Regions from separate parts of the Thioalkalivibrio sp. ALE10 genome, predicted to be linked through region 3. Evidence: predicted binding sites of a transcription regulator. Region 3 holds the regulator's gene; each other region holds the start of a gene.
The links. The regulator sigma-54, encoded in region 3, starts transcription at its own class of promoters, with help from an activator protein. The targets are predictions, from matches to a motif close to TGGCANGNTNCNTGCTT.

Region 1: the regulator sigma-54 is predicted to act here: its motif matches at 5,827-5,843, upstream of F788_RS0109125 (TorF family putative porin).
Region 2: the regulator sigma-54 is predicted to act here: its motif matches at 2,174-2,190, upstream of urtA (urea ABC transporter substrate-binding protein).
Region 4: the regulator sigma-54 is predicted to act here: its motif matches at 1,307-1,323, upstream of flgB (flagellar basal body rod protein FlgB).

What each region holds. Positions count from the first base shown of each region.
Region 1 is NZ_KB906453.1:208,854-216,093, forward strand. It holds gene F788_RS0109090 (lysophospholipid acyltransferase family protein) at 1-569, shown strand, start outside; gene F788_RS0109095 (DNA-formamidopyrimidine glycosylase family protein) at 573-1,445, shown strand; gene F788_RS0109100 (PQQ-dependent sugar dehydrogenase) at 1,473-2,660, shown strand; gene msrA (peptide-methionine (S)-S-oxide reductase MsrA) at 2,660-3,301, shown strand; gene F788_RS0109110 (gamma-glutamyl-gamma-aminobutyrate hydrolase family protein) at 3,283-4,071, opposite strand; gene F788_RS0109115 (amidoligase family protein) at 4,088-5,083, opposite strand; gene folB (dihydroneopterin aldolase) at 5,228-5,590, shown strand; gene F788_RS0109125 (TorF family putative porin) at 5,899-6,681, shown strand; gene glnK (P-II family nitrogen regulator) at 6,755-7,093, shown strand; gene F788_RS0109135 (ammonium transporter) at 7,133-7,240, shown strand, end outside.
Region 2 is NZ_KB906453.1:222,675-229,914, forward strand. It holds gene urtB (urea ABC transporter permease subunit UrtB) at 1-649, opposite strand, end outside; gene urtA (urea ABC transporter substrate-binding protein) at 742-2,091, opposite strand; gene ureG (urease accessory protein UreG) at 2,337-2,966, opposite strand; gene F788_RS0109180 (urease accessory protein UreF) at 2,988-3,704, opposite strand; gene ureE (urease accessory protein UreE) at 3,688-4,152, opposite strand; gene ureC (urease subunit alpha) at 4,160-5,866, opposite strand; gene F788_RS0109195 (urease subunit beta) at 5,863-6,183, opposite strand; gene ureA (urease subunit gamma) at 6,197-6,499, opposite strand; gene F788_RS0109205 (urease accessory protein UreD) at 6,514-7,240, opposite strand, start outside.
Region 3 is NZ_KB906450.1:434,397-441,636, reverse strand. It holds gene F788_RS0102180 (LLM class flavin-dependent oxidoreductase) at 1-245, shown strand, start outside; gene F788_RS0102175 (NAD-dependent epimerase/dehydratase family protein) at 250-1,197, shown strand; gene F788_RS0102170 (calcium/sodium antiporter) at 1,216-2,190, shown strand; gene F788_RS0102165 (KpsF/GutQ family sugar-phosphate isomerase) at 2,181-3,158, shown strand; gene F788_RS0102160 (HAD family hydrolase) at 3,158-3,694, shown strand; gene lptC (LPS export ABC transporter periplasmic protein LptC) at 3,691-4,269, shown strand; gene lptA (lipopolysaccharide transport periplasmic protein LptA) at 4,266-4,808, shown strand; gene lptB (LPS export ABC transporter ATP-binding protein) at 4,805-5,545, shown strand; gene F788_RS0102140 (RNA polymerase factor sigma-54) at 5,630-7,159, shown strand; gene hpf (ribosome hibernation-promoting factor, HPF/YfiA family) at 7,163-7,240, shown strand, end outside.
Region 4 is NZ_KB906458.1:7,978-15,217, reverse strand. It holds gene F788_RS0112245 (flagellar hook assembly protein FlgD) at 1-393, opposite strand, end outside; gene flgC (flagellar basal body rod protein FlgC) at 404-826, opposite strand; gene flgB (flagellar basal body rod protein FlgB) at 848-1,255, opposite strand; gene F788_RS0112230 (protein-glutamate O-methyltransferase CheR) at 1,444-2,259, opposite strand; gene F788_RS0112225 (chemotaxis protein) at 2,455-3,384, opposite strand; gene flgA (flagellar basal body P-ring formation chaperone FlgA) at 3,608-4,276, shown strand; gene flgM (flagellar biosynthesis anti-sigma factor FlgM) at 4,369-4,686, shown strand; gene F788_RS0112210 (flagella synthesis protein FlgN) at 4,691-5,173, shown strand; gene F788_RS0112205 (flagellar brake protein) at 5,254-5,970, shown strand; tRNA gene F788_RS0112200 (tRNA-Ser) at 6,042-6,132, opposite strand; gene csrA (carbon storage regulator CsrA) at 6,244-6,447, opposite strand; gene F788_RS0112190 (aspartate kinase) at 6,510-7,240, opposite strand, start outside.

The DNA of each region.
Region 1 (7,240 bases), on a different contig from region 3:
GCGCGCGCTCCGACGGGACACCGGTGATCATCCTCGCCCCGCACTCGCTGGGGCTGGATTACGGCGGGGTGCGCATGAGCCAGATGTATGACGGGGTCTCCTTCGCCAAGCCGATGAAGAATCCGGTGCTGGAGTGGATCAACCACCGCAGCCGCACCCGCTACTCCGGCGATATCTTCGCCCGCGAACAGGGGCTCCGTCCGGCGATCCGCCAGCTGCGCCGCGGGCGGTTCTTCTATTACCTGCCGGACGAGGACCTGGGCGCCGACGGTGCGGTGTTCGTGGATTTCTTCGGCGTACCCAAGGCCACGCTGACCGCTCTGGGGCGGCTGGCACGCATGTCGCGGGCGGTGGTGCTGCCGAGTTTCGCCTGGTACGACCTCGCCCGCGACGAATACGTGATGCGCCTGTGGCCTCCAATGGAGGACTTCCCCTCGGGCGACGACGCCGCCGATGCCCGGGCCATGAACGCTGCCATCGAACGGGGCGTGGAACAGGCCCCGGCACAGTATCTGTGGACCCTGCGCCTGTTCCGCACGCGTCCCGAGGGCGAGCCTTCGCTCTACTGACCCATGCCCGAGGGCGACACCATCCACCGGCTGGCGGCCATGCTCCGCCCGCGCCTGGAAGGGGCGGCGCTGGAGGCGGTCGCGACCCGCGCCGCACGCGGCGAGCCCCTGCGCGAGCACGGCCCGATGCGGGCCGATGCGCTGCGCGCCCGCGGCAAGCACCTGCTGATGGAGCTGACCGGGCCTGACGATACGCCGTGGCTGCTGCGCACCCACCTCGGGATGTGGGGCACCTGGCACGAATACGCGCGCGGCGCCGAATGGTCGAAGCCGGCACACCAGGCCCATGCGGTGCTGACCCTCGAGGACCGGATGCTGGTGTGTTTCCATCCGCGCGAACTGGCCTGGCGCCGGATGCCCGCGGTGGGGTCGGAACCTGCGGACGTCGAGCGTCTTAATGCCCGGGTGGGGCCGGACCTGCTGGCCGCCGACGTGGATGTCGATGCGGTGGTGGCGCGGGTGCGCCGGGACGCGGCTGCGGACCGGCCGCTGGCGGACGTGCTGCTCGACCAGTCGCTGGCGGCGGGGATCGGCAACGTCTACAAATCGGAATTGCTGTTTCTGCATGGCTGTCACCCGCGGACCCCGGTCGGGCGGGTGAGTGACCCCGTGCTGCGGGCGCTGTATGCCGACGCGGTGCGGCTGCTGCGGCGCAACCTGCGCCCGGGGCCGCGGATCACGCGGGAGCGTGCGGAGCCGGATGCCTTCCTGTACGTCTACGGGCGTGAAGGCGAGGCCTGCCGGCGCTGTGCCGCCGTCGTGCGGCGGGCCCTGCTGGGGCAGCACGGGCGTGCGACCTGGTGGTGTCCGGTCTGCCAGCCGGAGGGCGTGGTGGGGTCGTCCCGGAACCCCGGTGGCGTTCGTCCGGACCAATGAGAACAGGAATCCACGGGGAGAGACGTCATGACGAAACCGGTTCACGTGCTGCGTCGCAGCCTGGCCGCGATGCTGGCCGGCAGTTTTCTGGTCGCGGGATGCTCCGGGGCCTCGGCCCCGTCGCCCGAGACGGTGGAGGCCTCGGCCGACGGGCTGTCGGTGGAGATCCTGCACGAGGGGCTCAATCACCCCTGGGCCATTGCGTTCCTGCCCGACGGTGGCGCGCTGATCAGCGAGCGCCCGGGCGCGCTGCGGCATTTCCCGGCCGGCGACGACGGCCCGGATTTTTCCGGTCGGGGTGAACTGGTGCCGGGGCTGCCGGATGACCTGCGGGCGCGCAATCAGGGCGGGTTGCTGGACCTGGCCCTGCACCCGGATTTCGCCGACAACCGCTGGCTGTACTTCACCTACGCGGCCAGCGTGGACGGTGGGCTGACCACGCGTCTGGCGCGCGGACGCTTCGAGGACGGGGCCCTGAGCGACGTCGAGACCCTGTTCACCGCCGAGCCGGGCGTGCGGGGCGGGCGCCATTTCGGCAGCCGCATCGTGTTCGACGACGACACTCACGTGTTCATCAGCGTCGGCGACCGCGGGGACCGTCATCAGGCACAGGATCCCTCCAACCACATCGGTATCATCATCCGTCTGCACGACGACGGTACGATCCCGGCGGACAACCCGTTCGTGGATGATGCCGACCGGCGCGACGCGATCTGGGCGTATGGCGTGCGCAACTCCCAGGGCATGGTGATGGATCCCGAGACCGGCATCCTGTGGGAGAACCAGCACGGTCCGCAGGGCGGGGACGAGGTCAACATCATCGAGCCGGGCAACAACTACGGCTGGCCGGTGATCACCCATGGCGAGGAGTACGGTGGCGGCCAGATCGGCGAGGGCATCACCGAGAAGGAGGGGATGGTCTCCCCGTTGCACCACTGGACGCCGTCGATTGCGCCTTCCGGCATGGCGATCCTGCGGGATCCGGCCTTTGCCGACTGGGACGGCGACCTGCTGGCGGGCGGGCTGGCCCACCGCACCCTGCGCCGTCTGACTTTCGATGATCGCGAGCTGGTCAGCGAGGTGGAGGTGCTGCCCGATCTGGACCGCCGGGTGCGCGACGTGCGCGTACACGACGGCGCGATCTGGGTGCTGACCGACCATAACCCCGGCGAGCTGCTGCGGCTGCGCCCGGCCGGCGACCACGGGAGCGAATGATGTTCGGCGACTGGATGCAGCCGCAGATGGTGGAGCCCGAGCGCGCCCTGCCCGGACGGGCCGAGGCCATGCCGGTGCCGGAACGCCATGCGGTGCTGGGGACCCCGCTGGCGCCGCCGTACCCCGATGGCATGGAAATCATCCACTTCGGCATGGGCTGCTTCTGGGGCGCCGAGCGACTGTTCTGGCAGCTCGACGGGGTGTATTCCACCAGCGTGGGTTACGGCGGCGGGTACACCCCCAATCCGACCTACCGCGAGGTCTGCAGCGGCCGGACCGGCCATGCCGAACTGGTGCGGGTGGTGTTCGATCCACGCGCGGTGTCGAAGGAGACCCTGTTCCGCACCTTCTGGGAGGGACATGACCCGACCCAGGGGATGCGTCAGGGCAATGATGTCGGGACCCAGTACCGCTCCGGGATCTACACCGTGGATCCGGTCCATTACGAGGCCGCGCTGGCCAGCCGCGAGCGCTTCAACGCCGCGCTGCAGGCAGCGGGACTGGGACCGGTCACCACCGAGATCCGCGAGCTGGAGGCGTACTACTTCGCCGAGGACTACCACCAGCAGTATCTGGCGAAGGTTCCGGACGGCTATTGCGGCCTGGGTGGCCTGCGCGTCGCCTATCCGTCCCCGGTCTGAGCGATCCGTTCGCGGGCCGCGGCCACCAGCGCGCGGAACAGGCGCTGGTGGCGGGCCTTCTGCGGCAGGTATTCGGGGTGCCACTGCACGCCGATGCAGAAATCACGGCCGCCGGCCTCGATGGCCTGGACCACGCGCGAGGGTTCGCGTCCGACAACCTTCAGGTCGTGGCCAAGGCGGTCGACGGCCTGATCGTGCAGGGCGTTCACGCGCAGCGGTGCATCGCCAAGGATGGCGGACAGCCGCGAGTGCGGATCCAGTCGTACCTGTTTGACCGGCAAGAGGCTGCGGGCGTTGGGGGTCTCCGCGTGGAACGCGGCCAGGTCGCGATGCAGACTGCCGCCGCGCACCACGTTGATCAGCTGCATCCCGCGGCAGATGCCGAGGATCGGCAGGTGCTCGTCCAGCGCGTGGTGAATCAGGGATTTCTCCAGCCGGTCGCGCTCCGGGTCCAGCGATGACCTCTTCGACTGGAACAGCCGGCGCAGCACCCACAGCGCGGGATAGAAGGCGTAGCCGATCAGGCGCTGCGACAGGCGTTGCTCCGCCCGGCGGATGGCAGTGGTGTCAGGGCCCCCTGGCAGGGTTTCGCCATAAAGCCCGGGGTCGACGTCGGCCCCGCCGCCGACGATCAGCGCGTCGATGCGGCGGTTGCGGCGGGGGTGCCCGGGGCGGATGCGCAGGGGACGGCCGCCGGCCCGCCACACCGCCAGGGCGGTGAACAGCCACGCGGGCGTGCCGCCACGGTCCGGGCCGGTGACGGCGATCACCGGACGCTGCGGGCGCTCAGAACCAGGCACGCAGTCGCTGCATCCATTCATCGGTCCAGCGGCCAACTGCCTGGCCCGGGCGCTCCAGATACTCCCGCGCGAGCCGTTCCAGACGTTCGGGATGAGCGGCCAGCTGTTCCACTTCCACCCAGCCGTTCAGCGGGTGCGCCAGGCTCCAGTCCGGGTCGTCGATGCGGCAGTCCGGCAACCGGTAATGCAGGGCGGGACGCGGCTTGATCAGTTCGTGTTCCACCGGCGCCGCCGCAACGCGTTCGGGGTCCAGCTCCGCCAGCACCGGGAGCAGGTCCAGCGGACGGTTGCGCGTGGGGTTGTGTGCCAGCCAGGTGTCGATCAGCGATGCGCGGTCCGGGGTGAAATCGGGATCGAGAATGTAGCGCACGAAGGCGCCCGGGAACGGCCGGATATAGGGCGACAGGCGGCGCGACAGGTCGATGGCCCCCGCCTGCGCGAGGATCTCGTACATGAGCACGAAGGCCCGCAGTACGGCCAGCAGCCATTCGGGCTCGCGGCTGTGGATCTCGATGTTCAGCTGCAGCCCGAACGCGTACAGCAGCGAGCGCTCGGTCCCCAGCGCGCCTTCCTGTTGCAGTGCGGCACGCACCCGGTCCAGTCGGGGCAGCTGCGCAGGTTCCAGGGGTGGCGCGACGATCTCGTGCGGGACCAGGCGCCCGGCGGCATCGGCCAGCCAGGCCTCCAGTGCTTCCTGGTCACGGTCTTCCAGGTCGACCCCCAGGCGGGCCAGGTGCTCGCGATAGCCGCGGTCCTTGAGTACGCGGGCATCCAGCTCCAGCTGGAAATCCCCCGCGTCGCTGTCGCGGACATGCAGCACGAAGGCATGCTCGGCCTCGATTTGCCCGCCGAATTCGTCGATGATGGCGCGGGCCATCGTCTCCAGCGAGACGCCCGCCATCTCGATTTCCACGCCGACCCGGCGCAGGGCCCCCTCGGGGGTCCGGGTCCACGGCAGTGGCTGAAACGAAGTGGTGGACATGCGGCGGCTCTCCTGGCGACGCTGTTCGGTCGGACTGTCCGGGCATGGTAGCGCGTTGCGCCACGATCGCACGCCCCGGTGTACGCGGGCGGGGGCAGGCAGTACGATAAGCCCCTTCGCAACCCTGTGTCCCCGGTGTCCCGCATGGACCGTATCTATCTGCGCGATCTCGAAATCCCCGCCGTGGTCGGCGTCTACGACTGGGAACAGCGCATGCAGCGCCCGCTGCGCTTCGACATCGAGCTGGCGGCGGACACTCGCGTGGCCGCCCACTCCGGTGAGATCGAAGACACGGTTGACTACGAGGCCGTGGCCAACGCGGTGCGGGCCATCGTGACCCGTGAACCCCACATCCTGCTCGAATCCCTCGCCGAGGAGATCGCCGAGACCCTGATGGCGCAGTTCGGTTCGCCGTGGCTGCGCATTACCCTGGGCAAACCGGGCGCGGTGGCCGGGGTGCGCGAGGTGGGCATCACCATCGAACGCGGCTCGCTCGCCACCGACTGAGACCGAGCAGGCCCCGACCGACCGCCAGGACGCTTCCGCGCTTCCTGCTCCTGTTTCCCGCACAGATTTCCCGCACTGCTCCTTCCCGCGCGGCGCCCTTTCCGGTGGCGTCCCCGGCTCGTATTGCCCTCTTTTGGTGCGTCTGCACTTTGTGATTGCACCCGTTCGTGGCAATCACCCGTGGTTTGCCCGCAACAGGGTTGCATAAAACCGGATTTTGCCCCGTTTCACGTTTCTGGCACGCCCCCTGCAAGGAACGGGTGTCGACAAGCAGCGACATCCAGAAAACACGCAGAGGGAGTCAATCAATGAAGAAATTCGCCTATTCCGCCGTCGCCACCGCGATCCTGGCCGTCGGGTCTACCGGGGGTGTCGTCTTTACTTCCAGCGCGGCCGCTGAATTCTCGGCCAACATTTCAATTGTTTCCGATTATGAACTGCGCGGTTTCTCCGAAACCGACGGGGGTGCCGCAATCCAGGGTGGTTTTGACTGGGAGCATGCCTCAGGCTTCTACATGGGCACTTGGGCATCTAATGTCGATTTCGGCAGTGCGTACGACGATGACGAACGTGTGACTGTAACGGACGACACCACTTACGAGCTGGATCTTTATCTTGGTTTTGCAGATTCATTTGATAACGGGTTCGGCTATGACGTGGGTTATGTCTACTACGCCTATCCGGATGCGTCTGTAACTACTGTTGACGAAGATGATGGGACGTCGTCCTCGTCTTCCGTCTCTTACGATTTCGGCGAACTGGTCGGGTCAGTCAGTTATGACATGGACATGATCGGCTTTTACGGCGGTGTTCAGTGGGTGGTGACCGACAGCGCGTCCGAGTCGCTTCTGGAAAGCGACGACGTCTATTTCTACGGCGGCCTGGATGTCCCGTTCGCCGAGGTCTACAGCGCCGGCTTCATGGTTGGTCGCCAGACCTTCGACGACAGCGATGCCGACGACTACACCCACTACTCCGCCAGTCTCGCCCGTGATGCCGGCGAATTCGGCGAATTCAGCCTGAACCTGGCCTACGCCGATGTCGATGACGAGGACATGCGCGCCTGGGTGGGCTGGTCGAAATCCTTCTGATCGTTGAACCGGAAGCAAAACATCGTTGCGGGTCGTTGCCCCCGGGCAGCGGCTCGCCGGAGAGGAGTCTGACATGAAGATGATTACTGCCGTGATCAAGCCGTTCAAGCTTGATGATGTGCGCGAGGCGATGTCCGAGATCGGTGTGCAGGGCATCACCATGACCGAAGTCAAGGGTTTCGGTCGTCAGCGTGGCCACACCGAACTGTACCGCGGTGCTGAATACGTCGTGGACTTTCTGCCCAAGGTCAAGCTGGAGGTTGCGGTGGATGACAGCCTGGTCGACCAGGTGATCGAAGCCGTTTCGAAGGCCGCGAGCACCGGCAAGATCGGGGACGGAAAGATCTTTGTCTCGCCGGTCGAGCAGGTCCTGCGAATCCGCACGGGTGAAACCGGAACCGAAGCGCTCTGAGCGCCCATCTCGGTCATTATTAGATGAGGTAATCCGAAAATGGATATCGAACAGCAAGTCGTCGAGGTGGCCTACGCCCTTGATACCTTTTACTTCCTGATGGCCGGCGCGCTGGTCATGTGGATGGCCGCGGGCTTTACCATGCTC
Region 2 (7,240 bases), on a different contig from region 3:
CGCTGTCGAGGTCCAGCTGGGCCAGGGCAATGTTCAGAAGGCGTTCCGTTTCCGCGGCCGTTTCCTCGTCGAGGGCGGCGACGATGGCATCGCGCATCTCCGGACGGGGGCGTTCCGCCAGTTCTTCGGCCGCGGCGAGGCGGGCGGCCGGGTCGTCCGCGAAGATCTGCAATGCGCCGATGGTCGGGCGCAGGATCCGGCGGATGGGGTTGGTCGCACGTGGTTCGTTCAGATCGCCTGTGTCCAGATCCTCCCGGGGTTCACCGGTAATGGCCTCCCGGAATGTCCCGTCGCGGGCATCCTCGATGATCAGGGTCTCGTCATCGGTGAAAAACAGCCGACGGTCGCGCAGCGCCAGCAGGGCGGGCAGCGTGTCCGCGTCCTGACTGGCCGCGATGTCCTCGATGGCGGCCTGCAGCGCCCGGATGTCCTGAGTGGCCATGGCCCTCAGGAGTTCTGCGGTATCTTCGGCCAGTTCTTCGTCGGTGACTTCGGCCAGCTCGGCTTCCAGTTGTTCTTCCTGCTCTTCTTCGAGCTGTTCGGCCTGTTCCCGGGCCTCTCCCATGGCCGCCGATGCGCCCGGTGACAGCAGGGGCGTCAGGAGCATTGCGCACAGCAGGCCGATGGCGACACGTGCGGTGAGTCGCATGATTCTCTCTCCTCAGGGTGCCCCGCCACGGATGCGCGGGGGGCAATCGGGAAGGCCGGCACCGGTGTGGTGCCGGCCGGACGTACCCGGACTCAGAAGCGCAGGTCGTAGGTGGGTTCTTCGCAGTCGCCGCAGACCCAGGGGTAGCGCCAGTTCGCTACACGGTCTTCGTTACCTTCGACGTAATCGCTCCACGGCTCGGCGCGGACCACGTCATCGGTTTCCCAGACCGGGAAGAACTGACCATCCGGCTGGATCTCGCCAATGATCACGGGCTTGTGCAGATGGTGGTTCTCGTCGTCCATGCACACCTCGAACCCGGACGGCGCGTCGACGCACTGCCCGTACACCGCCTGGCGAACGGCGTCGACGTCCGTCGTGCCTGCCTGCAGGACCGCCTGGGCCCACATGCGCATGCCGATGTGCGTGGCTTCCATCGGATCATTGGTCACCCGGTCGGAACCGCCGGACAGGCCTTCCTGTTCCACGTATTCCATCCACCGCTCGGTGAAGCGTTCGTTCTCCGGGGTCTCGATGGACATGAAGTAGTTCCAGGCGGCGAGGTGGCCCGCGAGGGGGTCGGTGTCCATGCCGCGGAGTTCTTCCTCGCCCACCGAGGTCGCCAGTACCGGAACGTCGATGGGATCAATGCCCTGGTTGGCCAGCTCCTGGTAGAACGCCACGTTGGAATCGCCGTTGATGGTGTTGATCACCGCGGTGGGGCCATCCTGGGAGAAGCTGTCGATGTCGCTGACCAGCGTCTGGAAATCGGCATGTTCGAACGGGAAGTAGACCTCCTCGATGGCGTCGTCCGAAATCCCGTGGGCATTCAGATAGGCACGCACGATGCGGTTGGTGGTCCGCGGGAAGACGTAGTCAGTGCCGACCAGGAAGAAGCGCTCGGCGCCGCCGCCCTCGTCGCTCATCAGATATTCCACGCCGGGCAGGGTCTGCTGGTTCGGCGCGGCGCCGGTGTAAAAGATGTTGCGCGAGGACTCCTCGCCCTCGTACTGGACCGGATAGAACATCAGCCCGTTGAGTTCCTCGAGGACCGGCAGGACCGCTTCACGGGACACTGATGTCCACGAGCCGAAGATGACGTCCACGTTCTCGCGCTCGATCATCTCACGGGCGTGTTCGGCGTAGGTGGGCCAGTCGGAGCCGGGGTCCATCACCACCGGTTCGAGTTCGCGGCCCAGCAGGCCGCCGTTTTCGTTAATGTCCTCGATGGTCATCAGGGCCACGTCCCGGAGGGACGTCTCGCTGATGGCCATCGTGCCCGACAGCGAGTGGAGGATGCCCACCTTGATCGGATCTTCGTCGGCCTGTGCGGTTATGCCTCCGCCGGTTGCCAGGCCCAGGGCCAGTGCGACACCGGTGGCGGTGCGGGTGGCCCGGCGCGCGAGCGAAATTTGCGGGGGGTGGCTCGTGTTTGGATGCATCGACTGTCTCCGTTCTCCGCTAGGGATCGTTTCCAGGGAACAACCCGGCACTCCGTAATACCGGCGCCGGACATTCCCGGGGCAGCAAGCTGTGTGCCATGAACGGAAAACGGGGTCTTGCGCCCGGTGTCCGCAGTCATCTCCGGTCGGGAGGGGAGGGCGGACTGCATGCACATGGTGCATCTGTCTCGTGATGGGGCGGAGGTTGCCGCACGGGTGTGCATCGTCCGCCGGGCGGTCGCTGCTCAGGCCGATTCCCTGGCGGGGAGCATTCCATGCTCGATGATGAACCGGACGACTTCATCCAGGCCCTCGCCCGTGCGCATGTTCGTGAAGACAAACGGGCGCTCGCCGCGCATGCGCCGACTGTCGCGGTCCATGACCTCCAGCGAGGCACCGACCCCCTCGGCGAGATCGATCTTGTTGATCACCAGCAGGTCGGAACGGGTCACGCCGGGCCCCCCTTTGCGCGGGATCTTGTCGCCCGCGCAGACGTCGATCACGTAGATCGTCAGATCGGACAGCTCCGGGCTGAACGTCGCGGACAGGTTGTCGCCGCCGCTCTCGACGAATACGACCTCGAGGCCGGGAAAACGGATGCCGAGGTCGGCCAGGGCCGACAGGTTCATCGAGGCATCCTCGCGGATCGCCGTGTGCGGGCACCCGCCGGTCTCCACCCCGACGATGCGTTCGGCCTCCAGCGCATCGTGGCGGGTCAGGAACTCGGCATCCTCGCGGGTGTAGATGTCGTTGGTGACCACGGCGATGCTGTACATCTCGCGCATGCGCTGACACAGGGCCTGGAGCAGGGCGGTCTTGCCGGAGCCGACCGGCCCGCCGATGCCGACGCGCAGGACTCGGGGATTCAGTGACATGGGTGCCTCCCGGGAATTTCGCTAACTGCGGAACAGGCGTGAATACTGGGTTTCGTGCAGGGCGCTGGCGATGGCGACACCGGGGGCCGTGCCGCCAATCGCCGCGTCGTCCCGCGCAAGCCCCTCCCGTGCAGCCCCGCCGATGGTCGAGGCCAGGCGGTGGAGCAGGCGCTGACCGGCGGTCTGCCCCAGCGGGACCAGCTTGATCGCGGCCGCGACCTGGTTCTCGCACCAGGACCAGAGAATCGCCTCGGCTCCTTCCTCGACCGGGATGGACCAGCGCGCCAGCGCCAGCGCGAACAGCGTGGCCCAGGTGGCGTCGGGATGACCCTGCCACCGGTCGGCCTCGTTCAGATCGAGCTCGGACAGCAGACGCGCCAGCGCCTGCCCGAGGTGACGGTCTTCGGCGCGCAGTTCGCGGGTCTCGCGACTGGCGCCCAGCCACGCACTGAACCGTTCGACGGCCTCGTCGTCGTCCTCCAGCCAGGCCCGGTGCAGGCGTGCGAGCAGGGGGATGTCGATCCGGCTCAGGCTGTGGCGGATCTGGCCCTGCATCCAGTCGGCCACCGCGGCCTCGTCCGCGAGCCAGCCCGCTTCGATGGCCCATTCCATGCCGCCGGAATAGCTGTAGGTCCCGACCGGCAGCGTGGGGCTCACCAGTTGCCAGAGACGTCGCCGTGCCAGGCCCGGGTCAGTCAGTTCCGGGTCAGTCAGCCCCGGATCAGTGCGAATGGCCATGGCCGTGACCGCCGTGGGCGTGTCCGTGCCCGTAGGCGCCGGCCTCCGGCTCGAACGGGGCGTGCTCGAAGATTGGATCGAGTCCGATGCCGCGCAGCATGTCGTCCAGCACGTGGTCGTGCAGGTAACGCAGCCGGCCCGGGTCGATCTGCAGGGCAATGTGGCGGTTGCCGAGGTGGTAGGTCGCGCGTGCTAGCAGCAGCGGGTCCTCGCAGTACACGGTGCTGACGGGTTCCGGCGCGGCACGCACCGTGACCCACTCGCCGCTGTCCGCGCGCAGGGCGGACCCGTCGCGCAGCATGCCGCCCCGCTCGAGGAATACGCCGACCTCGTCGCCGGTGTCGAGGGTGGCCCGGAAGCGGCTCTTCATCCGTGTCTCGACCGGCAGATGCAGGGTTCCGGTCACGGTGGTCGGGGCGCTCTCGGCGCGTTCGATCAGGCGAATCATGGGGACCTCAGAACAGGAAGTAACGCTGGCTCAGCGGCAGCTCGGTGGCGGGTTCGCAGGTCAGAAGCTCGCCGTCGGCACGCACCTCGTAGGTCTCCGGGTCCACTTCCATCTTCGGCAGCCAGTCGTTCAGCCGCATGTCCTGCTTGCCGATCTCGCGGCAGCCGCTGACCGCGACCAGTTTTCGCTGCAGGCCCAGCTGTTCGCCGATCCCGGCCGCCAGGGCCGCCTGCGAGACGAAGCTGACGGACGTGCCGGTCATGGCCGGGCCGTAGCTGCCGAACATCGGCCGGTAATGCACCGGCTGTGGCGTGGGGATGGAGGCGTTGGGGTCGCCCATCGGGGCCGAGGCGATCATCCCGCCCTTGATGATGAGCGCCGGCTTGACGCCGAAAAAGGCCGGATCCCACAGGACCAGGTCGGCCAGCTTGCCGGGTTCGACGGAGCCCACTTCGTGGGCCATGCCATGCGCCAGCGCGGGATTGATGGTGTATTTGGCGACATAGCGCTGTGCGCGGAAATTGTCGTGCTCGGACGGATCGCGAGTCAGGGAGCCGCGCTGGGTCTTCATCTTGTGGGCGGTCTGCCAGGTCCGCAGGATCACCTCACCCACGCGTCCCATCGCCTGCGAGTCCGAGGCGATCACGGAGAACGCACCGAGGTCGTGCAGGATGTCCTCCGCGGCGATGGTCTCGCGCCGGATCCGGCTCTCGGCGAACGCGACGTCCTCCGCGATCTGCGGGTCCAGATGGTGGCAGACCATCAGCATGTCCAGGTGTTCGTCGATGGTGTTCACCGTGAACGGCCGCGTGGGATTGGTGCTGGACGGCAGGACGTGGGCCTCGCCGCAGGCCCTGATGATGTCCGGGGCATGGCCGCCGCCGGCGCCCTCGGTGTGATAGGTGTGAATGGTGCGCCCCTTGAACGCCGCCAGGGTGTCCTCGACAAAGCCGGATTCGTTCAGGGTGTCGGTGTGGATGCAGACCTGGACATCATGGGCATCGGCGACCGACAGCGCGCAGTCGATGGTGGCCGGGGTGGTGCCCCAGTCCTCGTGCAGCTTCAGGCCCAGTGCCCCCGCCTCGACCTGCGCGTGCAGGGCGCCGGGTTCGCTGGCGTTCCCCTTGCCCAGAAAGCCCAGGTTCATCGGGAAGGCCTCGGCGGCCTTCAGCATCTGCTGGATGTGCCAGGGTCCGGGGGTGCAGGTGGTGGCGTTGGTGCCGGTGGCGGGTCCGGTCCCGCCACCCACCATGGTCGTGATGCCGGAGGTCAGGGCCTCCTCGATCTGCTGCGGACAGATGAAGTGGATATGGGCATCGATGCCGCCGGCGGTCAGGATTCGCCCCTCGCCGGCGATGACCTCGGTTCCCGGGCCGATCACGATGTCGACACCCGGCTGGGTATCCGGGTTGCCGGCCTTGCCCACCGCGTGGATCCGGCCCTGCTTCAGGCCGACATCGGCCTTGACCACGCCCCAGTAGTCGAGGATGACCGCGTTGGTGATCACGGTGTCCACCACGGCTTCGTCGTGCCGCTGGCTCTGGCCCATGCCGTCGCGGATCACCTTGCCGCCGCCGAACTTGACCTCGTCGCCGTAGACGGTCCAGTCGCGCTCCACCTGGATCAGCAGCGCGGTGTCGCCGAGGCGCAGGCGATCGCCGGTGGTGGGGCCGAACATCTCGGCATAGGCGCGGCGGGGAATGGTCTGGCTCATTGCGCATCTCCGTCCAGCGGGCCACCGATGCGGCCCTGGAATCCGAACACCCGGCGCTCCCCGGCGTAGGCTACCAGCTGCACGCTGCGGGTCTGCCCCGGTTCAAAACGCACGGCCGTTCCCGCCGGTATGTCCAGGCGGAAGCCTCGCGCGCGCTCGCGGTCGAAGCGCAGGGCGTTGTTGGTCTCGAAGAAGTGATAGTGAGAACCGACCTGGACGGGCCGGTCGCCGCTGTTGGCCACCTCCAGGGTGACGGTCTCACGGCCGGCGTTCAGGGTGATGTCGCCGTCCGCGGGCAGGAGCTCACCGGGGATCATCGGGCACTTCCTCTTAACGGATGGGTTCGTGAACGGTGACCAGCTTGACCCCGTCCGGGAAGGTCGCCTCGACCTGTACCTCCGGGATCATCTCCGGGACGCCTTCGAGTACGTCGTCACGGGTCAGCACCTCGCCGCCCAGGCTCATCAGCTCCGCGACCGAACGGCCGTCGCGGGCCCCCTCGAGGATGGCCGCCGAAATCAGCGCCATGGCCTCCGGGTAGTTGAGCTTCAGCCCGCGCGCCTGGCGGCGTTCCGCCAGCAGAGCGGCCGTGAACAGCAGCAGCTTGTCTTTCTCGCGTGGGGTCAGTTCCATGGATCTTCCGGTGGTCAGGTGTTCCAGATACGGGGGGTGCACGGGGGGCGCCCGATGACCGGCTCGCGCAGGAAGGCCCAGGCCCGCTGCAGCAGCGCGCGCACGGTCTCCGCGCCATGGCCCAGACAACGCAGGAACAGGACATCCCCAATTCGCGAGATGCCCAGGCGCAGGGCGTCGGGCGTTCCGAGATGCTCGCGCAGTGCCGGTTCGAGTCCCTCGGGGGCCGGGGTGGCCACCAGCTGGCCCACCACGGGGAAGCCGTCGAGGCCCCAGGGGCGGCTCAGCAGCGGATCGCCGTGGGCCAGATCAAGGCGGTCATGTACCAGCGGTCGGCCGTCGCGCTCGATCCACAGATCCTGGGTGCACACTCCGCCCTCGTAGTGGTCGCCATGCGCCGGGCGTCCCAGGCACAGGACATCCCAGGTGCACAGGCGGGCGCCGGGTCCCAGGCGGAAGTGGTTGTGCAGCATCACGCGGGAGCGACCGTGCAGGATGGTTTCCGTCGGCAGGAACTCCAGGCTCGCCTCGGGCCCCACCGTGAAGCTTTGTTCCTGGCGGGCGCTGGCTGCCTGCGTCCGGTAGAACTTGGCCGCGGCAGGGGTCGTGAGCAGCGCCCGGCTGCCGGCGTCCAGCTCCGCTTCCAGCTGCAGGCGATCGCCGCCGGCGACGCCCCCGGGGGGGTGGATCACGTAGCAGTGGCAGACATCGCCTTCGGGGAAGAAGCTTCGCTGCACCAGC
Region 3 (7,240 bases):
GCTTCCGCCACCTGGTCAAGGCCGGGATCAATCTGAAGATCCTCGACATGCTGGGCATGACGCTGGTCGGCACCCCCGAGGAATGCCGCGAGCGCATCGAGGCCCTGCGCGAGTCGGGCGTGGACCACCTGCTGCTGGCCTTCGGCGCCGGGGCCGTGCGGCGCGAACTGGCGGAGGAGTCCATGCGCTGCTTCGCCGAAGAGGTCATGCCGGAATGCCTCGATGGCCCCGCCCCGACCCGATAACCGCATGCGCGTGGCCGTCACCGGTGCGGCGGGTCGCATCGGCCGGGTCCTGCTGCCCGAACTGCTGCACACCCCGGAGGTGGAGCGGATCATTGCCCTGGATCGCGAACCGGCGGACTTCCCCGGGGCCGCGACCCTGCCGGCGGACCGCTACGACCTGCGCCAGAAGGATCTGGCGCAACTGACGCCCGAAGACCTCGCCGGGACCGATACCCTGGTGCACCTGGCCTTCCAGCTGATGGGCGGGCACGGCGGACGCCGGCGCCACGACCGCGACTGGGTGCGCCGGCAGAACGTAGACCTGTCGCGGTCGGTCTTCGCGGCCGCCGCGCAGGCCGGTGTGCGCCATGTGGTGTTCCTCTCCAGCGCCGCGGTCTACGGCCCGTGGCCGGACTCGCCCGTCCCCCTGAGCGAGGACCAGCCGCCGCGCCCGCGCTTCCCCTACGCCGAGGACAAGGTCGCCACCGAACAGGCCCTGGAGGCCACGGACCGCGAGCATCCGGAGCTGGTGACCACCGTGCTGCGGCCGCCCGCGGTGGTCGGGCCACATGCCCACCCGTTGCTGCAACGGATCGCCCGCAGCCGCCTTCACCCCGCCGGGATCGACGCACCGGTGCAGATCCTGTGGGAGGAGGACGCCGCGCGAGCGATCGCCGCCGCAGTCGCCCGCCGTGCCCCGGGCTGCTTCAACCTGGGCACCGAACCGGTGTGGTCGCTGCGCGCCATGGCCCGTCACGGTCGGCGCCTGACCCTGCCGGTGCCCGCCGGCCTCATCCGCAGACTGCACCCGCTGGCCTGGCGCCTGAGCGCGCGCGCCGGCGACCCGGGCTGGGTGCGCGGGCTCGACGGCCCGCTGGTCCTGGACTGCACGCGCGCACGCCGGGAACTCGACTGGCAACCCCGGGTCACGACCCCGGAGTGCCTCGAGCGCCTGCGGGTCGGCAATCGATAGGGGGCGACCGGACCACGCATGCTGCTGCCGCTGCTCGCCGTCGTCGGTGGTCTCGTGCTGCTCGCCGCCAGTGCCGATCGCTTCGTGTTCGGCGCCGCCGGCCTGGCGCGCGGGCTCGGGGTCTCGCCGGTGCTGATCGGCCTTACCGTAGTCGCCTTCGGCACTTCGGCCCCGGAGATCATCGTCTCGCTGCTGGCCAGCCTGCAGGGAGCGCCGGGGCTGGCGGTGGGCAACGCGATCGGCTCGAACATCGCCAACCTGGGACTGGTACTCGGGCTGGCCGCCCTGATCACCCCGATCGTCGCCGGTCACGGGCTGGTACGACGCGAACTGCCACTGTTGCTGCTGGCCACGCTCGGCGTGCTGTTGCTGCTGCTGGACGGCCGGCTGGCGCGGGCGGAAGGGGTGATCATGCTGGCCGGCCTGATCGCGGTCGTGGTCTGGATGATCCGCGCGGCCCGCCACCCCGGTGCGCCCCCGGAGTCCGACCCCGGGCTGGCCCCGCCCCCGCCGGCGGCCACGCCCGGCGGTCTCCCGACCGCCCTGGGGTGGCTCGCCGGCGGTCTGGTGGTGCTGCTGGCGAGCAGCCAGGCGCTGGTCTGGGGGGCAGTCGAGATCGCCACCGCCCTGGGAGCCGGCGAACTGCTGATCGGCCTGACCCTGGTCGCGATCGGCACCAGTCTGCCGGAGCTGGCCACCACCGTGGCCAGCGCGCTGCGGCGCGAAACCGGCATGGCCCTCGGCAACGTCGTCGGCTCCAATCTGTTCAACCTGCTGGCGGTGCTGGCGGTACCCGCCCTGATCGCGCCACTGGCGGTGGAACCCGCAGTGCTGACCCGTGACTATCCGGTGATGCTGGGCCTGACGGTGGCGGTGCTGCTGGCCGCCCGCTTCGGCGCCGGCCGCATCACCCGCTGGCACGGGGCCCTTCTCCTGCTGGCCTTCAGCGGCTACCTTGTGAGTCTCGCAATCACGGCACCGGCATGGATCTGAACCCCGAAACCACCCGCAAGCTCGCCCTCGCGGTCCTCGAAAATGAGGCCGACGCGGTGCGCGGCCTCACCGCGCGCATCGACGACGCCTTCCTCGCGGCCTGCCGGCACATCCTCGCCTGTCGCGGGCGGGTGGTGGTTACCGGCATGGGCAAGTCCGGCCACATCGGCAGCAAGCTGGCGGCCACCCTCGCCTCCACCGGCACGCCGGCGTTCTTCGTGCATCCGGGCGAGGCCAGCCACGGCGATCTCGGCATGATCACCCGCGACGACGTAGTGATCGCCCTGTCGAACTCCGGCGAGACCGACGAGATCCTCACCATCCTGCCGCTGATCCGACGCCTGGACGTCCCGCTGATCGCGATGACCGGCAACCCCGGCTCGCGCCTGGGCACCGATGCCAGCGTACACCTGGATGTCAGCGTGGAACACGAGGCCTGCCCGCTGGGGCTGGCGCCGACCTCCAGCACCACCGCGGCCCTGGCGATGAGCGATGCCCTGGCGGTGGCGGTGCTGGATGCGCGCGGCTTCACCGCCGACGATTTCGCGCGTTCGCACCCCGGCGGGCGCCTCGGGCGGCGCCTGCTGATCCACGTCGGCGACATCATGCATACCGGCGAGGCGATCCCGCGCATCGCACCAGACGCGCCGCTGAAGGATGCGCTGTTCGAGATCACCCGCAAGGGACTGGGACTGGTGATCGTCAGCGACGCCGACGCGCGAATCCTGGGGGTCTTCACCGACGGCGACCTGCGCCGCACCCTGGACCGGGGCGAGAGCCTGGAGACGCTGACCATTGGCGAGGTGATGACCCGGGGCGGGCACACCGCCCGCGCCGACTGGCTGGCCGCGGAGGCCCTGGAGGTGATGGAAAGCCGCCGCATCAACGCCCTCCCGGTCGCCGATGCGGACGGCCGGCTGCAGGGGGTGATCAACATGCACGACCTGCTGCGCGCGGGGGTGGCCTGATGCATGACGACATCGATCTCGCCGGCCTGCAGCGCGGCACCCGACTGCTGATCCTGGACGTCGACGGCGTGCTGACCGACGGCGCGCTGTTTCTCGGCGACGGTGGCGAACAGTACAAGGCCTTCCACAGCCGCGACGGCCACGGCCTGCGCATGGCCATGGACGAAGGCCTGGAGGTCGCGATCCTGACCGGGCGGCAGTCGGCGGTCGTCGAACATCGCCTGCAGGATCTGGGCATCCGCCACTGCATCCAGGGCCGGCGGGACAAGGGGGAGGCACTGGCACAGCTGCTGCAGCAGACCGGGCACCGCGCCGACGAGGCCGCGTTCGTCGGCGACGACGTGGTCGATCTGCCGGCGATGCGCCGGGTTGGCCTGGGCATCGCGGTCGGCGACGCCCATCCGTTCGTGCGCCAGCACGCGCAATGGGTCACCACGGCCGGTGGCGGGCGCGGCGCGGTCCGCGAAGTCTGCGAGGACCTGCTGGCTGCACGCGGCCGCCTTGAGGCCGTGCTCGAAAGCTACCTGCACGCATGACCCCGGATCCGCGCCGCGCCCCGCTCGCCGCCCGGCTGCTGGCCGCCGGATGCCTGCTCGCCGGGCCGGCAGCGGCCGAGCCGCCCGCCGAACCCGCGGCCGACGCGGAACCCACGCTGCAGATCGAGGGGTTTACCGCGCATGTCACCGGCGAGGACGGGCGGCCCACCCACCGCCTGCAGGGGTCGCGGCTGCGCGAATACGACCGGGATGCGGTCCAGTTCATCGATGACCCGGAGCTGGATCTGCTGGACCAACGGGGCCTGAACTGGACCTGGCGCGCCCCGCGCGCGGCACATCAGCCCGATCGCGAACTCCTGCATACCTTCGGCCACACCCGCGGCGTGCGCCCCGAACGCGACGCGCGCGTACGCACGGTGATCGAGTCGCGCGACGTGCGCGTGGCGCTGGACACCCGGCTGACAACCTCGTCGGCCCCGAGCACCCTGGAACAGCCGGGACTGTTCCAGCGGGGCACCGGCCTGCGCGCCGACCCGCAAGCGGATACCATTGAGCTGCTCGCCGAGGTCTACACGCTGTACAGCGACCTGCCGCAGGAGGACCGCCCGGAATGAACCCGGCCACAACCGAACATCGCCGCGCGGGCATCCGTCGACCGGCCCTGCTGCTTGCCGTGACGGGGGTACTCGCACTGTTCCTGGCGGCCCCGCCGGCGACCGGCCGCGAGGATGCCCTGCCGGTGGAGATCACCGCGGACCACGCCGAGATGGACGAGCGCGCGGGCACCGGAACCTACACGGGCGACGTGATCGTGGTGCGCGGCGATGCCACCCTGGAAGCGGACCGCGTCATCGTGCACATGCGCGAGCGCCGTCCCTACGAGATCGAGGCCCACGGCGAGCCCGCACGCCTGGAGTCGCCCGATCCCGAGACCGGCGAGACGCGCATCGCCGAGGGGCTGCGCATCGACTATTTCCTCGACGAGGAACGCGTGATCCTGACCGAACGGGCGCGCGTCATCACCGCCGCCGAGGATGCCCGCGGGCAGCGCATCACCTACGATCTCGAACGCGACGTGATCCGCGCCGAACGCGGCGACACCGACGACGAGCGCGTGCACATCCGCCTGCAGCCACGCGAGGACGATCCATGAGCCCCGGGGCCGACGGCCATCTCGTCGCCCGCGAGCTGAGCAAGCGCTATGGCCAGCGTACCGTGCTGGACGCGATGGATGTCGACCTGGTGCCCGGCGAAGTGGTCGGCCTGCTGGGACCCAACGGAGCCGGCAAGACCACCTGCTTCTACAGCCTGGTCGGACTGATCCGGCCCAATACCGGGCGCATCACCCTGGGCGGGCGCGACATCACCCGGGCGCCCATCCACGAACGCGCCCGCGCCGGGCTGGGCTATCTGCCCCAGGAGGCCTCGATCTTTCGCCGCCTGTCGGTCGAGGACAACCTGCAGGCAGTGCTGGAACTGCGCCCGGAACTCGACCGCCACGAGCGCCGCCGCATCGGCGACGCCCTGATCGAGGAATTCCAGCTGGAGACCGTGCGCCACAGCCCCGGGATCGCGCTGTCCGGAGGCGAGCGGCGGCGCGCCGAGATCGCCCGCGCGCTGGCCGGCGATCCGCAGTTCATCTGTCTGGACGAACCGTTTGCCGGGGTCGATCCGATCTCGGTCGGCGAGATCCAGGCAGTCATCCGCCACCTGGCCGAACGCGGCATCGGCGTACTAATCTCGGATCACAACGTACGCGAGACCCTGGGTATCTGCCATCGCGCGTACATCCTCAGCGAGGGGCGCCTGCTGAGCGCGGGCACGCCGGACGAACTGCTGGCCGACGCCCGCGTGCGCGAGGTCTACCTCGGCGAAAACTTCCGCCTGTGACACCGACCGCCGCACCCGGACGGTGCACAAGCCCGCAGCAAGGGATTACTATTCACTTATGGTGACCAACGCCTTTCCCAACTCATGCTGAAGCCCGGGCTGAATCTGCAGCTCGGTCAGACGCTGACCATGACGCCGCAGCTGCAGCAGGCCATCCGGCTGCTGCAGCTGTCGACGCTGGAGCTCCAGGCCGAGATCCAGCAGGCGCTGGAAAGCAATCCCATGCTGGAACAGGCCGAGGATGACGAACTCGGTGCCGACGCGGGGGACACCGCGGACACTGCCAGCGACGCGAACACCGACGACGGCGAGAGCGGCAGCGACGCCGCCGGCACCGGCGAAACGGTGGATGCCGGCGGCTCGGAGGACGTCATCCCCGACGAGCTGGTGACCGACAGCCGCTGGGAAGACATCTACGACGCCAGCGCCAGCCCGCGCGGTCCGGACGACCGCGACCCGCTGGAGAACACCTCGGACGACGACGGCGGCGGGCTGCAGGATCACCTGCTGTGGCAGCTGCATCTGTCGCACCTGACCCCGCGCGACCAGCGCATCGGCGCCGCCCTGATCGACACCATCAACGGCGACGGCTACCTCGAGGGCGACGTCGAGACCCTGGCCGAGACCATCAGCCGGAGTGAAGAACCCCCCGTCGACACCGACGAGGTCGAGGCCGTACGCCACTGGTTGCAGCACTGCGACCCGCTGGGGGTCGGTTCGCTGGATCTGCGCGAGTGCCTGGAGGTCCAGCTGGGTGAGCTGGCGCCGGACGCGCCCTCGCGCGAGGCGGCGCGCGCGGTCCTGGAACACGGCATGGACGCCCTTGCCCGGCGTGACTACAAGGCCCTGCAGCGCCAGAGCGGCGTACGCGATGGCGACGAACTGGCCGCGGCGCTGGACCTGATCCGCACGCTGAACCCGCGCCCCGGCGCCCAGATCAGCGAGACACCGCCGGAATACGTGGTCCCGGATGTCTACGTGCGTCATACCGACCGGGGCTGGCAGGTCGACCTGAATCCCGAGATCGCCCCGCGCATTCGCATCAACGACCTCTACGCCGGCATGGTCCGCCAGGTCTCCGATGCCCGCGACAGCGCCTTCATGCGCGATCAGCTGCAGGAGGCGCGATGGTTCATCAAGAGCCTGCACAGCCGCAACGACACCCTGCTGCGCGTGGCGCGCGCGATCGTCGAACGCCAGCAGGGGTTCCTGGAACACGGCGAGGTGGCGATGCAGCCGCTGATCCTGCGCGACATCGCCGAAGCCCTGGAGATGCACGAGTCCACGATCTCGCGGGTGACCACGCAGAAATACATGCACACCCCCCGCGGGGTGTTCGAATTCAAGTATTTCTTCTCCAGTCACGTGGGCACCAGCGACGGCGGGGAATGCTCCGCGACCGCGATTCGTGCCATGATCCGCGAACTCATCGAAGAGGAAACGCCGGGCAAACCGCTCAGCGATTCCCGCCTCGCCCAGATCCTCGCGGATCGGGGCATCAACGTGGCCCGGCGTACCGTGGCCAAATACCGGGAGGGCATGAACCTGCCATCCTCCAGCGAACGCCGCCAGATGGCCGCCATGCCGACCGGAAGCAAACCGAAAGGAGCCTGACCCATGCAGATCAATCTCACCGGACACCACGTCGACATCACCGACGCCCTGCGCGACTACGTCAACGAGAAATTCCAGAAG
Region 4 (7,240 bases), on a different contig from region 3:
CGACTCGGCCGAGGCCCCCAGTTCGAACGCTCCGCTCATGCCGCCCTCGGGGCCCAGCTGGCCGAACTCCACCGGCACCAGCACATCCTTGCCGACCAGGTTGGCGCCCTGCACCGCCTGGTTCTGACCCATCGACTGGGCGAAGCCCTCGAACGACTCGTTCAGCTGCTGGATCCCGGTGACGCTGGAGAACTGCGCCATCTGCGCGATGAAGTCCCCGTTTTCCATCGGCTCGAACGGGTCCTGGTTCTGCAGCTGGGTCGTCATCAGCTTGAGGAAGTCCTCCTGTCCCAGCTGATCCGGCCCGCCTTCCTTCTCCTGACGGTCTCGCTGGGCCTGGCGGTCAGTGCGAATCCCCGCCCCTTCCAGCATGTCGGGTGTCAGTCCGTTCATTTCCGGTCTCCTAGCCTTGTCCGCCCATCTGCAGCGTGCGCATCATCAACTGGCGGGTGGTGTCCATGACTTCAACGTTGGCTTCGTAATTGCGCGAGGCCGACATCATGTTGGCCATCTCCTCGACCACGCTGACCGCCGGGCGAAAGATGTAGCCATCGTCGTTTGCCTTCGGGTGATGGGGCTCGTAATGCATCTGCGGCTCGGCATCCGACTCCTCGATCCCGGCCACCCGCACCGGCGTCGCGGTACCGTCGCGGCTGGCCTGGTCCATCGCTGCCTGGAACAGCACGTGTTTCCCGCGATAGGCCTCCTCGGCGCTGCCGGCCGCCGTGTTGGCGTTCGCCAGGTTCGAAGACACCGTATTCAGCCGCGCCGACTGTGCCGTCAGCGCCGAAGCCGAGGTATTGAACAGATTGAACAGATCACTCACGGCAGTGGCCTCCCGTCAGGTTCAGCGATTGCCCCGGAAGGCATCGCGAATGCCGGAAACCCGGCGATTGAGAAATTCGAGGCTGCTCTGGTACTTGACCGAGTTCTCGGCGAACGCCGCCCGCTCCATCTGCGGATCCACGGTATTGCCGTCCAGAGACGGCTGCGAAGGGATGCGGTACTTGAGCTCGGCCCCGGTGCCCGCGGCAGCCGTCCCCGGATCCTGATGACCCGCGCGGGTCTGGCTGAGCTGAAGCTGGCCACCACCACCCGAAGCCGCCTCCAGCTGGCTGCGAAAATCCAGGTCGCGCGCCTTGTAGCCGGGGGTGTCGGCATTGGCGATGTTCGAGCTCAGAACCTCCATGCGCTGCGAACGCAGGTTCACCGACTCCGGCAGAATCCCGAGCGCCTTGTCCAGCGATATGCTCATCCCGTTCCGTCCGGCCCGCGCATGGCGGGCATCCGTTGCCTGACCACGACGATGCAATCGCCGTGCCATTGGCTGCCGGCAAAAGGGGAAAAAGGATAGGGAGGGACACCGGCACGCGGCCGGCCACGCGGCGAATCACCGCGCAGGGAACGAGCGCCGGGCCCGTTGCAGGCCCGGCGTGGAGGGGTTCAGCCCTTCAGCCGCAGGACCGAGCCGTACTCGGTGCGCACGGTTTCGTACGCCTTGCTGTAGGGCCCGACCGTCTCGGAAGCGCCAAGAAACAGATAGCCACCGGGGTTGAGCTGCTTCGCAATACCGTCAAGGACCTGACGCTTGGTCTCGGCGGAGAAATAGATCAGGACGTTACGGCAGAACACGATGTCGAACTTGCCCAGCGCCGCGTAGCTGTCGACCAGATTGAGTTTCTGGAACCGGCAGCGGCGCTGCACCTCGGGGATGATCTTGTGCCCCTCGGGCACGGTCTGGAAGAACCGGGACCGCCGCGACTCGCTCAGCCCGCGCACGATGCTCAGACCGTCATAGACTCCCTTGCGGGCGTCTTCCAGCACGCCCTCGGACAGGTCCGTGCCGAGAATGCTGACGGGCACCACCCGGCGCGGGCGCGAGGCCTCCCATTCCGAGACCACCATCGAGATACTGTAGGGCTCCTGTCCACTGGAACACCCGGCCGACCAGACCTTGATCGACGACCGAGTGGACGCCAGCTCCGGGAGGATCACGTGGCGCAGGATCTCGAACGGAAAACCGTCGCGAAACCAGGAGGTTTCGTTGGTGGTCATCGCATCGATGACGCGCGTGCGCAGCTTCGGGCTGGGCGCCTTGCGCAGCGCGTGCAGCAGTTCCGGCACGTCCTTGTAGCCAAATTCATCCAGCAGGCGGGACAGCCGGCTGGACACCAGGTACTGGCGGCTGTCCCCCAGCACCAGGCCACAGCACTCGGAGAGAAAGCGCGCGAATTCTTCGTAGTCACGGGAATCGATCACGCACACATCTCCGCCTTGACGCGTGCCGGGCCCGTCCGCCGTCCGCTGGTTGTTCGGTTCGATGATTCCATGCCGCCACAGTATAGGGCTTCGAGGCGGCCTTGCGGGAGTCCGCAGCCTGCAAAGGGGCGGCAAGCGCCGGCCACCCGCCCCGGCCGGGCCGGCACTCGTTCGCCCCCGGCAACCACCGACATCTCAGGCGGTCTTGTTGATCTGTTCCAGGACCGCACTGGCCAGTTCGTCCGGGTTGAACTTGGAGAGGAACGCATCCGCACCGGCCCGACGCACCATGTCGGTATTGAATTCGCCGCTGAGCGAGGAATGCAGCAGCACCCGCAGCGGCCGCAGCCGGTCGTTCTCGCGGATCTTTGCCGTCAGGGTGTAACCATCCATGCGCGGCATTTCGATATCCGAGATCACCAGCTCGACCGTGTCGTGGATCGGACCCTCGGCGGCTTTCGCCTCCAGGTAATCCAGGGCTTCACGCCCGTCCTTGCACAGCACGTAGGGCCACTCGAGCCCCTGGATGGCGCTTTCGATCTGGCGGCGAGCCACCACCGAGTCGTCGGCGATGACGATTTCCCGACGCTCGGGTGTCTGCTCGGCCACCGCGGAACGCACGCTTTCCGACACCTCGGTGGGCAACGGATTGACCAGCGACAGCACGCGCTCCACGTCGATGATCTCCACCAGCTTGTTGTCGAGTTCAGTGACCGCCACCAGAAACGACTCGCGCCCGGTGCCGCGCGGGGGCGACTTCACCTGGTCCCAGTTGACGTTCACGATGCGATCCACCGCCGACACCATGAAGCCCTGCACCGAGCGATTGAACTCCGTCACCACGACCTTCTGCTGGCCGTCCGCCCCGGCCCGCGTCGACTGCATGCCCATCGCCCGCGCCAGATCGATGATCGGCACGGTCTTGTCGCGCAGGGTGGTGACCCCCCGCACCACCCCGGCGGACCCGGGAATCTGGCGCAACTGCGGCAGCGGAACCACCTCGCGCACCTTGAACACGTTGATCCCGAAGGTCTGCGTGCCGCCCAGATAGAACAGCAGAAGCTCCATCCGGTTCTGCCCGACCATCTGCGTGCGCTGGTTCACGTCGTCAATAAACTGACTCACGGTTCTCGCCCCCTGGGTTGTTCTCCCTGCTAACGGCCGCGCCGGCGGGAGCTTGAACCACGCATCGGACGCGCAGGACAGGCGCCGGATGCCATGGCACAGAAGCTGCATGTATTCCGTCACGAAGACACAGGGTCAACGGTGACCGGACATGCACCTTTTCAAGTTACAGGCTTTGCTCCCGTACCGCAGCCCGGGCCGCAGCGGGGGTGCGCTTCTTCTGATGCTCGCGCTCCTCGCCCCGACCGCGCAAGCGGAGATCGAGCCGGTGCAGAACATTCGTGACAGCGCGGAACGGTTCCTGCACCAGCAGCTGGGGGACCACAACGGCGACGATGTGGAGGTGCAACTCGGTCATGTCGACGACCGCCTGCGCCTCAAGCGCTGCGAAGAACCCCTGGAGGCCTCGCTGCCGCCCGGCGGCCGCCCGAGGGGCAATACCGCGGTCAACATCCGCTGTCCCGGGCCGGTGACCTGGTCGGTGTACGTTCCGGCCACCGTGGAACGCCACGCCGAGGTGGTGGTGGCCCGCCGCAATCTGTCGCGCCAGCAGACCCTGGGGCCGGGCGATCTGCGCATGGAGCGCATCGAGACGTCGCGCCAGGCCAGCCATTATTTCGAGGACGCATCCGAGGTGGTCGGTCTGCAGACCCGCCGCGCGATTCGCCAGGGCCAGGTCATCGGCCAGCAGCACGTTAATGAACGTCAGGTGATCCAGCGCGGCCAGCGCGTTACCATCCTCGCCAGCAGCGGCAGCGTCACTATCCGCATGCAGGGCGAAGCCCTGGAAGACGCCACGGCCGGCGACTGGATCCGCGTGCGCAACACCTCCTCCGGACGCGAGATCGAGGGCGAGGTCCAGCCATCGGGCACGGTTCGCGTCGCCCTGTAGTAAAATGTGACGGAAATCCCGCAACCGACCCTACAGTTTCGGGCATTCCGGCCGATACACGAGCCAGACCAGTCAAACGACAGGACAAAGTCATGGATATCAAAGGCCCCAACATCAATGGCCTGCGCCCCGACAGCCAGAACGGCGGGGTCCGCGGCCGTGACGACGACGCCCGCACCGGCGGTAACGGGGTGGATCGCGCCGGCAATGGCGATGCCGCCAGCGGCGACGCCGTCACCCTGACCGGTGCCGCCCAGGCCATGAACGGCAGCGGCGAAGCCAGCGAGGCCGCGCCGTTCAACGAGGCGAAGGTGGCCGAGATCCGCGAGGCGATCGCTCAGGGGAACTACCCGATCGACAACGAGGAACTGGCCGATCGCATGATGGAAATCGAAGGCCTGCTGCGGTGATCCGGTGGTGACCGACGAAACCGGAATCCGTCCTTCCCTGGAGGAATCCATCCGTCTCGGACAACGGCTGGAGGATATCCTGCTGGAGGAAACCCGGGCCATTGAGTCACGCGAACCGGATCGGCTGCAGGCCGCGGTCCAGCGCAAGCAGGAACTGCTGCAGGCACTGGAAACCGAAACCCGCAAACAGCAGCAATGGATCGAAGCCCGCGGTGCCGAGTTCACCCCGGAAGGGGTAGCGCGGCTGTTCGCGCGTCTGGAGGGAGGAGAGCACCTCAACGACCGCTGGCAGGCGCTGCGGGCGACGATCGAACGCTGCAACGAACTCAACCAGGGCAACGCCCGGCTGATCGAACGCAACCAGCGCCGGGTCCAGATGTCCATGCAGATCCTGCGTGGCGAAGACAACGGACCGGCCACGACCTACGACCCCTACGGCAAGGCCCGTCATCGCCGTACCACCGGCCAGACCATCACCCGCGCCTGAGCCCGAGTTGGACCGGAAAGGCGTGAACTCCGTCACAGGGTGTATGATGCGCGAACCCACTTCGGACGCGACGTGCCCTCATGGATGACAACGACTATACCGTCAACACCCCGGAACGCATCGGCCAGATACTGCGCGACCTGGACCATGGCCTGACGCTGGTCAGTATCCGCCTGGAAGAAAGCGGCCCGCTGTACACCTCGGCGCTGATTCGTCTGGATGCCGACGCACGACGTCTCTACCTCGACCAGCTGCAACCCCCTTCCCTCCACCAGCGGATCCGGCCCGGCCAGCCCCTGCGCGTCTTCGCGACCCTGCGCGGCGTGGCCGTGCGGTTTACCACCGAGGTCCGCCAGATCGTGAGCGAATCGCCGGGAGACCTCTACGAGTGTCCGTATCCCGCCGAACTGCAATACCTGCAGCGTCGCGAGACCTTCCGCGTTCATATCCCCCTGAGCAACCGCCCGACCCTGCAGATCCAGGGCGAGATGCACGAAGAACCGATCGAGGGATCGGTGGTGGACCTTTCGGCCGAAGGCATGTGCGTGGAACTGCCGAATGAAGTGCTGCAGGAGATCCCCTATGGCAGCCGCCTGGAATTCACCAACCTGCTGCTCCCGGACGTGCAGGAAAGGGTCTCCGGCGCCGTCAAACTGGCCAACTCGCGCCCTTCCACTCGCGAAGGCCATTCGTATGCTGGCTGCGCGATCATCGAGATGTCGGCCCGCCTGGAACGTGCCATCAACGTCGCCCTGCTGTTCTATCAGCGTGAGGAACGCCGCCGCGCGATGAACTGACCGACCCCGGCTTGCGTGCCCACAAAAAAGGCCCGCACGAGCATCACTTGCCGTGCGGGCCTTTTGCGTTCTGGCGGAGAGTGAGGGATTCGAACCCTCGATGGGCTTTTGACCCATACTCCCTTAGCAGGGGAGCGCCTTCAACCACTCGGCCAACTCTCCGTGACTGCGGTGCAGAGGATACGGATTCACGCTGCGGAATGAAAGCCCGCGCGGCCCCGAATTGATGATTTTAACTTCATTCGGGCCACGCGGAGATCGCAGCGTCGGACGTCACTCGTTCCCGCGATTGTCGCCGGAGCCGTGTTCCGAATCTTCGTCCTGAATCCGCTGAAAGATCTCTTCGCGATGAACCGCCACGTCCGGGGGCGCATTGATGCCGATCCGGACCTGGTTGCCCTTCACACCCAGAACGGTGACGGAGACGTCATCGCCGATCATGAGGGTCTCCCCCACCCGACGCGTCAGTATGAGCATGCTTTTCTCCACAGTACCTGTGTCGGACGAGGTCGGTCGCCCGGAATCCGTTGATTGAGTCGTCACCCCTGCTCCTTTGGTAGACCGGCTGGCTCCTCTTCGAGTTCAAAGGCATCGTGCAGCGCACGCACCGCCAGTTCGAGGTATTTTTCGTCCACGACCACCGAGATCTTGATCTCCGACGTCGAGATCATCCGGATGTTGATGTTTTCCCGCGACAGGGCCTCGAACATCCGGCTGGCAATACCCGCATGCGACCGCATGCCGACACCCACGACCGAGATCTTGACGATATGGACGTCGCCCGAGACCTCGCGGGCGCCCAGTTCGTCCGCTGCTCCCTGCAGCAGTTCCAGCGCCTTCTCGTAGTCGTTGCGATGCACGGTGAAGGTGAAATCGGTCGTGCGGCCGTCCTCGCCGACGTTCTGCACGATCATGTCCACCTCGATGTTGGCATCCGCCACCGGCCCGAGGATGCGATGCGCGACCCCGGGCTGATCCGGCACGCCGCCCACCGTCAGCTGCGCCTCGTTCTGATTGAACGCGATTCCCGCGACCAGCGCCTGTTCCACCGCTGCATCCTCCTCCGTGGTGATGAGTGTCCCGGGTCCCTCGCCAAACGACGAAAGGACACGTAAGGGGACGTTATACTTGCCCGCAAATTCCACTGCCCGGATCTGTAGCACCTTCGAACCGAGGCTCGCCATCTCCAGCATCTCCTCGAAGGTCACTCGTTCGAGGCGCCGGGCCTGGGGCACCAGTCGCGGATCGGTGGTGTAGACTCCGTCCACAT